Regions from separate parts of the Bradyrhizobium sp. Pha-3 genome, predicted to be linked through region 1. Evidence: riboswitches for the same ligand, from Rfam matches in the RefSeq annotation. Region 1 holds a riboswitch; each other region holds the start of a gene.
What was found. Region 1 has a riboswitch for cobalamin ahead of ACE10X_RS02440 (TonB-dependent receptor). Riboswitches for the same ligand answer to the same signal wherever they lie in the genome.
Positions count from the first base shown of each region.

Region 1 (4,210 bases):
CGCCGCCGGAGAGTTCGGTGACGCGCCGATCGCTGAATTCAGTGACGTCGACCGCCTGCATCGCCCGCAGCACCGCCTCAATATCCGTCTGCGACAGCCGCGCCGGATCGGTCGCGCCGTGTGGGTAGCGGCCGAGCGCGACGATGTCGCGCGCCGGCAGCGGCCAGTGCACCATGTGCCCCTGCGGCAGATAGGCAAAGCGTTTCGCGCGCTCGCGCAGCGGCAGCGACGCCAGCGGATCGCCCCCGATCCGGATCTCGCCATCGGAGGGAATCAGCCCGGCCAGCGCGCGCAGCAGCGTGGTCTTGCCGGCGCCGTTCGGCCCGACCAGCGCGACCAGATGGCCCGATGGCAGCGACAGCGAGATATCGCGCAGCACCTCGCGGCTGCCGAGCGAGGCATTGAGAGCGGCGGCGGAGAGCAGCGTCATGCCACGCCTCCGCCGAGCGCGCGGCGTTCGCGCATGATGAGGTAAAGGAAGAACGGCACGCCGATGATCGAGGTCAGCACGCCGACCTTGATGTCCGATGTCGAGGGGATGATGCGTACCGCGATATCGGCCGCGAGCAGCAGCGCCGAACCGGTGAGCGCGCTCGGCACCAAGAGCCGCGCCGGATCGTGACCGATCAGCGGACGCATCAGATGCGGCGCGACAAGGCCGATGAAGCCGATCGTGCCGGTGACCGCGACCGCGCCGCCGACGCCGAGCGCCACACCTGTGATCACGAGGAGCCGCAACCGCCCGACGTCGACGCCGAGGCTCTGCGCCGCCTCCTCGCCAAGCGTCAGCGCGCGGAAGGCGCTCGCCTGGCTGAGCAGGATGGCGGCGCCCGCGACGATGAAGGGCAGTGCCAGCGCCACGTGCTGGAAGCTGCGGTCTTCCAGCGAGCCGAGCAGCCAAAACGCGATCTCCAGCACCACAAACGGATTGCTCGAGAGATTCATCACCAGCGCCGTCGCCGCCCCCGCAAAGCTCGAGATCGCGAGCCCCACGAGGATCAGGATCAAGAGCCCGGCATTGCGGCCGGCGATCGCAAGCAGCGCGAACACCGAGCCGAAGGCGGCGATGATCGCCACCACCGGCAGCGCATAGGAGCGCACATCGGCGAGGCCCAGCGCGATCACCAGCACCGCGCCGAAGGCCGCCGATTGCGGCGCGCCGAACAGCGACGGCGAGGCCAGCGGATTACGCAGCAGCCCTTGCAGCGCCGCACCGGACAGCCCGAGAATAGCGCCGATCGCGAATGCCAGGATGGTGCGTGGCAGGCGGATCTCGCGCACGATCACCTGCGCCACGTCGCTGCCGCCGCCGAACAGCGCCTCGATCACCGCAAGCGGCGACAGCCGCACCGGCCCGATGCCGAGCGAGATCACCAGCAGCAGGACCACGAGCGCGAGCAACGCCGCGGTGGCGCCCCACCGGCGTCGCGCCGCGACCTCGGCCGCCAAGGCAAAATCCTGCACGCTCATTGAACCCATGGTCTTACAGCGATCGCCGTGGCAGACAAGCGACACTCGACAAAAACCGTGGCCGCCCGGCCGCCGCCCGACTTCGGCCGGATTGACTTTGCTGCCCGGCCGAACCCTAGATGAACATGACGGTTCTTTCATGAGATGAAAAGGGAATGCGGTACGGGGAAACTTCCCCAACGCCGCGGCTGCCCCCGCAACTGTATGCGGTGAATCCTTCGTCACAGGCCACTGGGAATCTCGGTCCTGGGAAGGCGACGAAGGGTAACGACCCGCGAGCCAGGAGACCTGCCGTCAGCCGTGGTCACACGCGAGGATGCCAGTCGGGGAGTACAGGCATGAGCTTCACCTGATGCCGTGAGCACGATGGTGAGACTGGTTCGCGGTGACGTGCCACTGACGTTGCCGAGGCCTCGCTTATGTTTTCCTTCCCTCTCGATCGGCGGCACCGCGCGCTTCTGCTCGCGTCGACGATGATCGCGCCGGCAATCCTTGTCTCCGCCGCGCGGGCGCAGCAGGCACCCGCTCCCGATCAGTTGCCGGCGATCGAAGTCACCAAGCCGGGCGACCAGAACGTCACGCGCGCCAGGCCGGCCGCTGACGAAGCGCCGGCGCCGCGCCGCCCGGCGCCGGGCACCACGCAGAGTAACAATACGGGCAGCGGCAGCGGATCGGGCACGACGGGGAGCGGCGTGGCCACCGGAACGGGTGGCACCGGCGGCGGCCGCCAGTTCGCCGGCATTGTCGGCGCCTCCTCGGCCGTGATCACCGCCGACGACATCGCGCATTCGCCGGTGCAGTCGTTACCGGAGATTCTTGCGCAGGTGCCGGGCGTGCAGCTGCAAACGCCCTATGGCGGGCCGAACGGCGCCAAGACCTCGGTCGACCTGCGCGGTTTCGGCGCATTCGCGACCGACAACACGCTGTTCCTGCTCAACGGCCGCCGCCTTAACGACGTCGACAAGGCCGGCTTCGACCTCACCACGATCCCGCTCGATTCCATCGAGCGCATCGAGATCACGCGCGGCAACAGCGGCGCCGTGCTCTACGGCGACAACGCGGTGGGCGGCGTGGTCAACATCATCACCAAGACGGGCGTCGGCGGCCCGCCGACGACGATGCGGGCCGAGGCCGGAGTCGGCTCGTTCAACACCCGCATGGCCGCGGTCTCCGCTGCGCTCAATTCCGGACCGTGGTCCACCTCGTTCTACGGCAACGGCATCAAGTCCGACGGCTACCGCGTCAACAATGCGCTCGACCAACGCAACGCCGTCGGCAACGTCAGCTACACCACGCCTGATCTCACCGCCTTCCTCACCGTCACCGGCAGCGACCAGAAGCTCGGCCTGCCCGGAGGACGGCTGGTCGATCCGTCGATCGGCGTCAACGAACTGCTCACCGATCGCCGCGGCGCCGCGACGCCCTTCGACTACGCCAACCAGCAAACCGCCAGCGTCACCGCCGGCTTCACCAGGACGCTGATCAACGGCGTCGACCTCATCGTCGACGGCGGCTGGCGGCAGCGCGAGACGCAGAGCGGCTTCTTCGGCACGGTGCCGACCATCAGCTTCGCTTCGACCTACAATGACGCCGCGCTGCAGACCTGGTCGCTCACGCCGCGGCTCAGCGTCAAGAATGTGATGCTGGGGATGCCGTCGACGATCTTGACCGGCATCGACTATTACGATTCGACCTTCCGCGAGGCGCGCGGCGCCTATCGGGGCGTCGACCCGTTCCACATCTACAATATCGAGCAGCAGAGCGTGGCCGGCTACTGGCAGCACACGATCGGCGTGCTGCCGACGACGGACTTCTCCTACGGCGCGCGCGTGCAGAACACCAGCGTCTCGGCGCGCGATCGCTACGACCCGAACGCGCCGTTCGCGTTCGACGCGCAGGCGGCGCCGCTCGACAGCAACGAGACGCAATACGCGCTGCATGTCGGTGTCGAGCATCGCCTGACCGACACCTTCTCGGTGTTCGGCCGCGCGGCCCGCGCATTCCGCACGCCTGATGTCGATGAACGCGTCGCGTCGGGTCCGTCATTCGACCCGCTGACCTTCGCCCCGATCCCGCAGACCTTCCAGCTCAAGACCCAGACCTCGCAGGACGTCGAGGGCGGCTTTCGCCTCAGGACCAACCGCTTCCAGGTCCAAACCAGCGTCTATCTGATGGATCTCGAGAACGAGATCCATTTCAACCCGGTGCTGTTCTTCAACACCAACCTCGACCCCACCCGCCGCTACGGCTCGGAGACCAGCGCAGCGCTCAAGGTCAGCGGCAGCGTCACCCTGCGCGGCGGCATGGCGATCACCCGTGCGGTGTTCCGCGAAGGCATCTGGGCCGGCAACGACGTGCCGCTGGTGTCGCGCTACACCGGCAATCTCGGCGTCACCTGGAATATCTGGCAGAACTATCTGGTGTTCGACGCCACGGTGCGGGCCTGGAGTTCGCGCATCATGGACAACGACCAGGCCAACACCCAGAGCCGGATTCCCGGCAATGCCACCGCCGATATCAAGCTGAGCGGGCAGTATGACCGCTTCTTCTGGTCGCTGAGCGTGAACAACCTGTTCAACGCGCTCTATTACGACTACGCCATCGCGAGCACGTTCACGGAGGGCCGCTTCTCGGCCTATCCGCTGCCGGGCCGCACCTACATGGTAAAGGCCGGCGCGACGTTTTAGAGCTATCCGGTGGGGCGGGGTGCGACTCCGCCGTACCCTCTCATCACGTTACA
Region 1 covers NZ_CP170151.1:542,623-546,832, reverse strand. The annotation lists gene ACE10X_RS02450 (ABC transporter ATP-binding protein) at 1-430, opposite strand, end outside; gene ACE10X_RS02445 (FecCD family ABC transporter permease) at 427-1,470, opposite strand; cobalamin riboswitch at 1,583-1,781, shown strand; gene ACE10X_RS02440 (TonB-dependent receptor) at 1,890-4,157, shown strand.

Region 2 (4,210 bases), 1.4 Mb from region 1:
TGGCGGGGGAAATTGAGCAGCATCGCGAAGCTCGCGAACAACGCCATGCCTTCGGTGAAGGCGCCGAACATCGCCAAGGTCCTGGCGACATCGGCTACTGTGTCGACGCCGAACTCGTGCATGTAGTCCGCCTTGGCACGCATCTCGGAATAGCCGCGAAATGCCTCGAACTCGGTCTTGGGCATGCCGAGCGTTTTGAGCAGCAGCGCATAGGCGTCGATGTGGACCGTCTCCATATTAGTGAAGGCCGCCATCATCATCTGGACGGTGAGCGGCTGGAAGATCGGGATGTAGCGCTTAAGATAGTTATCGCCGACTTCGATGTCCGATTGGGTGAAGAAACGGAAGATCTGAGTGAGCAGCGCGCGCTCACTGTCGGTAACGCGGTCCGATGCCCAATCCTTGAGGTCGGCACCAAGCGGCACCTCCTCGCCCATCCAATGGGTCTGCTGCTGGCGCTTCCAGAACTCGTAAGCCCAGGCGTAGCGATCGACGTCATAGCTGCCGGTCGAGTCGAGGAGGCCGACGCACCGTTTGCCGATCAGTGTGCGCGGATCGACGGATGAGAGATCGATCACTGACATGCGAGGCACTCCTCATAGTCAGTGTGCCGCTGCGGCTGCGGCGGCGCCGCGTTGTCGCCGTCAGCGATGTTGCCGGCGAACGCCGCGCGCGAGATCGATTTTGAACGGCAGTAGTAGAGGCTCTTCACCCCGCGCTTCCATGCCGTCCAATGCAGCATGTGAAGGTCCCACTTATCGACGTCGGCCGGCAGATAGAGGTTAATCGACTGGCTCTGGCAAATGAACGCGGCGCGGTCGGCGGCAAGCTCGACGATCCAGCGCTGGTCGATTTCGAAGGCGGTGCGAAAGACCGCTTTTTCGTGTTCCGACAGGGTGTCGAGATGGGCGACTGAACCCTCGTGCGCGATGATCGACTGCCAGGTCGCCGAAGTATCTGCGCCCTTGGCGGCCAGCAGCTTGGCGAGATGCGGATTACGCACCGAGATGGCACCGGACAAGGTCTTATGGGTGTAGATGTTGGCCGGGATCGGCTCGACGCAAGCGCTAGTCCCGCCGCAGATGATGCTGATCGAGGCGGTTGGCGCGATCGCGATCTTATGGCTGAAGCGCGCCATCACACCGCGTTCCAGTGCATCCGGGCACGGCCCACGCTCGCGCGCGAGCGTCACGGATGCCGCGTCGGCATCGCGACGGATTTTCCGGAACATGTTCAGATTGAACGACTTGGCCACGACACTTTCCATCGGAATGCCCTTGGCCTGCAGGAACGAATGGAAGCCCATGACGCCGAGGCCGACGGAGCGCTCACGCAAGGCGGCGTAGCGGGCACGCTTCATGCCGTCCGGCGCCACCGTGATGAAGTGGGTCAGCACGTTGTCGAGGAAGCGCATGACGTCCTCGATGAAGCCTGGCTTCTCATTCCACTGATCCCAGGTCTCGAGGTTGAGCGACGACAGGCAGCACACCGCGGTGCGCTCCTCGCCGCGATGATCGATGCCGGTCGGCAGGGTAATTTCGCTGCACAGGTTGGAGGTAGAGACCTTGAGGCCGAGCTCGCGCTGGTGCTTGGGGAGCGACCGGTTCACGGTGTCAATAAACAACAAGTAAGGCTCGCCGGTCTGCAGCCGGTTCTCCAGGATGCGTTGCCACAGTTGGCGGGCGTCGATCTCGCGGATGACATCGTTGGTCCTCGGGCTGCGCAGAGCGAACGCGGTGCCGGCGCCCACGGCACGCATGAACGCGTCGGTAACGTTGATCCCGTGGTGCAGGTTGAGACTCTTGCGGTTGAAGTCGCCGGACGCCTTGCGAATCTCGAGGAACTCCTCGATCTCGGGATGGTGGATATCGAGATAGACCGCCGCAGAGCCGCGCCGCAACGAGCCCTGGCTGATCGCCAATGTCAGGCCGTCCATGACGTGGATGAACGGGATGATACCCGAGGTAACGCCGCCCTTCACCTTCTCGCCGATCGAGCGAACGTTGCCCCAGTAGGTGCCGATGCCGCCGCCGTTAGAGGCAAGCCAGACATTCTCGTTCCAGGTGCCGACGATGCCTTCGAGCGAGTCCGACACCGAGTTAAGGAAGCATGAGATCGGCAGACCGCGCGTGGTGCCGCCGTTGGACAGCACCGGTGTGGCCGGCATGAACCACAGCCGAGACATCGCATCATAGAGACGTTGGGCATGCGCAACATCATCCGCGAAGGCGCAAGACACCCGCGCGAACATGTCCTGGAGCAATTCGCCGGCGAGCAGGTAACGGTCGGTCACCGTCAGCTTGCCGAACGGCGTCAACAGGTCGTCGCGCGTCCGATCGAGCTTGAGATCGGCCCGCCTTGGCGATGGAGCAAGGGGGCGCGGCAGCGGAGCCGGCGATGGCAAGACAAGACCCGACTCAGGCGGGGTAGGCCTTGCCTGCGCTGGGCGCGGCTGCACATGCGGCGGCTCAATGAGATGACCCTGCTGATCGAAATTGTAAGACGGCGACATCGGCAACCCCGCGATGTTGGGCGCGGGCCGGCGCGGACGACTTGCGAGGAATCCGGGCAAATGTCCCCGGCTGCAAGCGACCCACCGGGACACCCCGCCCGAGGACTTTCATTCGGTCGCGGCAGGTCTCCTGGCTCGCGGGTCACTGCGGCCATCGGCCTTCCCGGCGCTGTGTCGCGCCAGTGACCATGATGACAACCGCTCGCCGCTTACAGTTGCGGGGGCAGCCCCGGAGTTGCCGTTTTGGCGCACCGGGTTCCCTCTTAGCTTCCACCCTACAAGATGTGGGGAACGGAAGACCGTGACTGACTATAGATAGGTCTACGCGCCGGGATTCGTCAATTGGAGAGATCAAGATTTAGAAGGCAAAAACATACCGACCGCCCGGACCACTCTATCGCCGCTGTCACTTCTTGCTGCAGAGATGCCTTGGGCTGCCTTTCAGTTTCCGTTAAGCTTGCGCATAGTCGAGGAAATTCTGACCCACGTGTCGCATTGATGCGATCTATGAAACCGCGCGTCAGCAGAGAGGGAATTCGGCAAGGCGCTCTCCGATCTGAATCGCAGCGCTCGCCGCGACAAATGGCATCTGGACGAATCGTTATCCATCGTCGGCGAACAACATTGGCCCTGGCGCGCCTTCGACCAGAATGGCCTTGTTTTTCGACGTCTTGATCCAGCGCCGAAGAGACTCGCGCGCTGCACAGTGGTCCTTAACTGTCAGGGCTCCAGCGCAACGTGCAAGCCCTCGTTGCTTTCAACATGAACGTAACGGGGTCCAATCGGCCGTCCCCTGCCGCTGGCGACGGTGACAACGTCTTCCAGAGGCGTGGCCCGCGCATCCGCCTCTGGGCGAGACAAGATCAGATCCGCATGCAACAGCCCTTCTGATTCGAGGCCGGTCGCATCCACGCCAAGGGCCGCCAAGCTGGCCAAACAACTTTCAAACTCTTCAGCATCGCGAAAGCGACGCTGGATAAACGTCGCGCCGGTAAGACGTTCTGTCACAAGACCACGCTTTGCAAACGCTTCGGCCAACGATTCAAATGGGAACATTCGTAGCACAAAGGAGATGATCCATGGTTGCTTCTCTGTCGCATCGAGAATCTCGCTGAACGTCTTCTCGGTAACGTAGCCGATGCATCCGGTTGACATGATAACATCCACGGAGCGGAGAATGCGCGCGCTATCCGTCGATAGCGCCTCCTTTTCAAGGTCAGCGACGATGCCCTGCTCCAAGAGGCCAACACTCTTTGCATAGCTGATCGCCTGTACCGACACGTCGAGGCCGATAAAGCGCGCCAACCCGACATCAGGCCAGGCTGCATAAAAATTGCGATCGAGACTCACCAGTGTTTCAGAACTGATCGCCCTCATCTCACGCCGGGCGTAGCGGTGACGCAAGCCCCCGAAGGTCAGCGGAAAGCGATGCACTGCTGCGTTGATGCCGTATGAACATCCAACGTCGAGCACGACGGGCTTAAGGCCGGTTGCCGAAGCTTTCGCTGCCAGGATTTGGCGCACAACCGGCTCAGCCACGTCCGGAATCATATAATCTAGGTCTCCGAGGATCGAGAAATATGCCCTCGGATCATCAGAAGCATAAATATTATGGAATATAGCTTTAGACCGATTAATACGCGAAAAATCCATCCGCAACACAGTTCCTCCCATCTCATTTGCAAGCGAGTCGACGAC
Region 2 covers NZ_CP170151.1:1,975,990-1,980,199, reverse strand. The annotation lists gene ACE10X_RS09465 (ribonucleotide-diphosphate reductase subunit beta) at 1-584, opposite strand, end outside; gene ACE10X_RS09460 (ribonucleoside-diphosphate reductase subunit alpha) at 575-2,404, opposite strand; cobalamin riboswitch at 2,615-2,831, opposite strand; gene ACE10X_RS09455 (hypothetical protein) at 3,233-4,165, opposite strand.
Region 2: it holds a riboswitch for cobalamin, as region 1 does, so the genes downstream of both, ACE10X_RS09460 (ribonucleoside-diphosphate reductase subunit alpha) here and ACE10X_RS02440 (TonB-dependent receptor) in region 1, are expected to answer to the same signal.

Region 3 (4,210 bases), 1.5 Mb from region 1:
GAGGCCTATATCCGACTGATCGGGTATGCCGGCGCCACCGGCGCGCATATGCACATCTGTCATTTCAACTCGTCGAGCAAGACGGATATCGAACGCTGTGTTGCCCTGATCGCGAAAGCGCAGGCGCAGGGCCTGCCGATTACGGTGGAGGCCTATCCCTACGGCACCGGCTCGACCGTGCTGGCGGCGACCTTCTTCAGCGATCCGAAATTCGAGGAACGCAACGGCCTCGGCTATGATTCGGTGCAGCGCGTGACCGACGGTCATCGCTTCGGCAGCCGCGAGGAACTGCTGGCGGCACAGGCCGAAGAGCCCTCGACCTTGGTGCTGTGGCACGTGCTCGACATCGAGAACAACGCGCATCATCGCGATCTGCTCGACATGGCGGTGCTGTATCCGGGCGGCGCGATCGCCTCCGACGCGATGCCGTGGACGCTGTCGGACGGCCGCCCCTACACCGGCGACGCCTGGCCGCTGCCCGACGATGCCACCTCGCACCCGCGCTCGGCGGGCTGCTTCACCCGCTTCATCCGCGAATGGGTGCGCGAGCGCAAGAAAGTGTCGTTGCTCGAGGGCATCCGCAAATGCGCGCTGATCCCGGCCGAGATCCTGTCGGCGAGCACGCCGGCGATGCGGGCCAAGGGCAGGCTGCAGGTCGGCGCCGACGCCGATGTCGTGGTGTTCGACTTCGAGGCGCTGAGCGATCGCGCGACCTTCTCCGCGATGAATCGTCCGGCGGAGGGCGTGCGGCATCTCGTGGTCAGCGGCCAGCCGCTGATCAGCGATGGGGTGCTCGATGTCGCGGCGCGTCCCGGCCGGCCGGTGCGCCGGCCCGTCACCGGAGGCTGAGGTGCCGGTCCCGATCCTGCTGGTCGCGGGCTTCCTCGGGGCGGGCAAGACCACGGTCGTCAACCATCTGCTGGCGCATGCGCAAGGGCGGCGCATCGCCGCCGTGGTCAACGATTTCGGTGCGATCAATATCGACGCGGAGCTGATCGCGGGCGCCGGCGACGGCGTGGTCAGCCTGAGTAATGGCTGCATCTGCTGCACGCTGGAGGGCGACCTGCTGCGCACGCTCGCCACGCTGCTGCGGCGTGATCCGCGTCCCGAATTCATCGTGATCGAGACCAGCGGGATCGCCGATCCCGCCGACATCGTGCGCAACCTGATGGATCCCGTGATCTGGAAGGAGGCGCCGCTCGAGACCGTGCTGTGCGTGGTCGATGCGACGCAACCTGCGGGGATGCTGAACGATGCGCTGCTGCGCTCGCAGCTGCGGGCGGCGGACGTGGTGGCGCTGAGCAAGGTCGATCTGGCCGATGCCGCCGCGTGCGCCGCGATCCGCGACGCCGTGCGCGCGGCGCGTCCGGCAGTCGTGGTGGTCGATGCGTTGCATGGCGAGGTGCCGGCCGCGCTGCTGTTTCCGGCGGATCTCGATCATCTGCCGGCGCCGCGCGAGACCGCGCCGCGACGGCCGGCGTCCGATCGCTTCGAGACGCTGAGCTGGATCTCGGAGCAGCCCGTCGTGCTGCCGCGCTTGCAGCAGGCGATCGGCAGGCTGGCGCCGAAGCTGGCGCGGGCGAAGGGATTGTTCGAGACGGTGGAGCAGCCCGGGCGGCTGACGGTGTTTCAACTCGCCGGCGGCCGCGCGACCTTGGCTGCGGGCGGCGTGCCGTCGCCCGGCGTGCCGCGCACGCGCATCGTGTTCATCGCCGAGATGGGTGCGCTCTCGCGGGCGGAGATTGATGAGGTGATGCAGGGATGCGTCGAAGCCAAGTGATGCGAAGATTCTCCGTCATCCTGAGGAGCCGCGAAGCGGCGACTCGAAGGGGCGACGGCCCGGCTGGTGGCCGTGCATCCTTCGAGGCTCGCTCCGCTCGCACCTCAGGATGACGGAATGACAAAGGGTCCTCGCGTCAGCCGCAGATGTCGCTGTGTCATCGCCGCAGCAGCATCTCGCAAAGCATGTGTGCGACGATCGCATCGAATTGACAGCCTTGCCGGCACCACCTATCGTTTTTGCCGACGGTTCCCTTCGGGGATCAAAAGGGAATGCGGTGCGAGGGTAACCCCAATGCCGCAGCTGTCCCCGCAACTGTAAACGGCGAGCCTTTCGTCAATTTGCCACTGGGCTATCAGGCCCGGGAAGGCGTCGACAGGCGATGACCCGTGAGCCAGGAGACCTGCCGTCAGTCGTGGTCACACGCGAGCACATCGGGCGGGGGCGTCCTGGTGGGATCGGAGCACTGCCTTTTGGGCAATGCGCCAGTCCGCGTTCGCGGTGACGTGCCACGTTACCGCGAGTCCCTCCATGTCTCCGTCCTTTCCCGTTGCGCGCAAATGGCGCCTCGGTCTCGTCTGCTCCCTGTCATCGCTGCTGCTGCCGGCCGAAGGCTTGGCACAAACTCCTCCACCAACCAGGCTCGATCCGATCGAGGTCGCGCCTTCCGCTGCGGCAAGGTCGAAGCCTGCGGTGCGCAGCCGTGACATGGCCGCCGCGGCGCGGCCACGGCCGAGACCCGCCACGGCCGCACCAGCCGGCAACACGCCGCGCGCCGCGACGTCAGGCGCATCGGGGGCGGCATCGCCGACGCTCAATGCCACCACGCAGGGCGGCACCGGCAGTCGTCTCAATCTGACGCCGCTGCAGACGCCCGCCAGCGTCGAGATCATCACGGCGCAGACCATCGCCGAACGCGGCCAGCATAATGTGCTCGATGCCGTCACCCAGGACGCGGCCGGCTTCATCGCAACGCCGGCGCCCGGCAATGGCGGCCTGTCGTTTAGCACCCGCGGCTTTGCCGGCAGCAACTCGGTGATGACGCTGTATGACGGCACGCGTTTCTATATCGGCTCCGGCACGCTGACGTTCCCCTACGACACCTGGTCGACGCAACGCATCGAGGTGCTGCGCGGCCCGGCCTCGGTGCTGTACGGCGAGGGCGCGATCGGCGGCGTCATCAACGTGATTCCGAAGAAGCCGCAGAACACGCCCTATAATGAGGCCGAGGTCTCGCTCGACAGCAACATGACCCGGCGGCTCTCGGTGGACAGCACCGGTCCGATCAATCCCAATGTGTCGTACCGCGTCAACGCCACCGGCAACATGTCGGACGGCTGGGTCGATCGCGACAAGACCTCGAACGCGGTGGTCTCCGCTGCCGTGCGGGTGCAGGCGTCGGACAATCTCGCCTTCACGCTGTCGGAGGACTACGGCGACCGCAGCCCGTCACGCTATTTCGGCACGCCGCTGATCAACGGCTCGATCCAGGACGCGCTGCGCTTCAAGAACTACAACGCGGCGGACAGCGCGATCCGCTATCAGGACAGCTGGACCCGGTTCAAGACCGAGTGGGACGTCGCCGACGGCATCAAGGTCAACAACACGCTGTATTACCTGACCAGCGAGCGGCACTGGCGCGACATCGAGAACTACACCTGGAATCCGAAGACCCAACTGATCGATCGCACGAGCTATATCGAAATCTTCCACGACCAGAGGCAGCTCGGCAACCGGATGGATACGACCGTCAGCGGCCACGTGTTTGGACTTGCGAACCAGGTCGTCGCCGGGTTCGACGTCAACCGGATCGACTTCACCCATACCAACAACTCGCCCTATGGCGGCGCGTCGTCGGTCAATCCTTACGTGTTCGATCCGGGATCGTTCTTCGCGACGACGACGGCGACCACGCCGGGCTTCAACGCGATCGTCAATCAATACGCGCTGTTCGCCGAGGATCGGCTCTCGCTGACCGATCGATTGTCGCTGGTCACCGGGGTCAGGTATGATCGCCCCGAGGTCGACCGCACCGACTACAAGACGCCGGCAAACAGTTTTGAGACGACGCTATCGGGCACCAGCTGGCGCGCTGGCCTCGTCTACGAGCCGATCAAGAACCTCGCGTTCTACGGTCAGTATGCGGTCGGCGTCGATCCGGTCAGCAATCTGATCTCGCTGTCGACGACGCAAAAAACCTTCCAGCTTGCGACCGGCAAGCAGACCGAGATCGGGGTCAAGCAGTCGTTCTGGGGCGGCCGCGGCGAGTGGACGCTAGCTGCCTACGAGATCGTCAAGACCGGGCTCACGATTCCCGATCCCGGCAATCCCACCGGCGGCCTGGCATTGCAAATCGGCCAGCAATCATCCCGCGGGGTCGAAGGTTCGATCGGGCTCGCGCTGAGCGACCGCTGGCGCGTCGACGCCAAT
Region 3 covers NZ_CP170151.1:8,401,303-8,405,512, reverse strand. The annotation lists gene ACE10X_RS40165 (amidohydrolase family protein) at 1-849, shown strand, start outside; gene ACE10X_RS40160 (GTP-binding protein) at 851-1,780, shown strand; cobalamin riboswitch at 2,010-2,206, shown strand; gene ACE10X_RS40155 (TonB-dependent siderophore receptor) at 2,312-4,210, shown strand, end outside.
Region 3: it holds a riboswitch for cobalamin, as region 1 does, so the genes downstream of both, ACE10X_RS40155 (TonB-dependent siderophore receptor) here and ACE10X_RS02440 (TonB-dependent receptor) in region 1, are expected to answer to the same signal.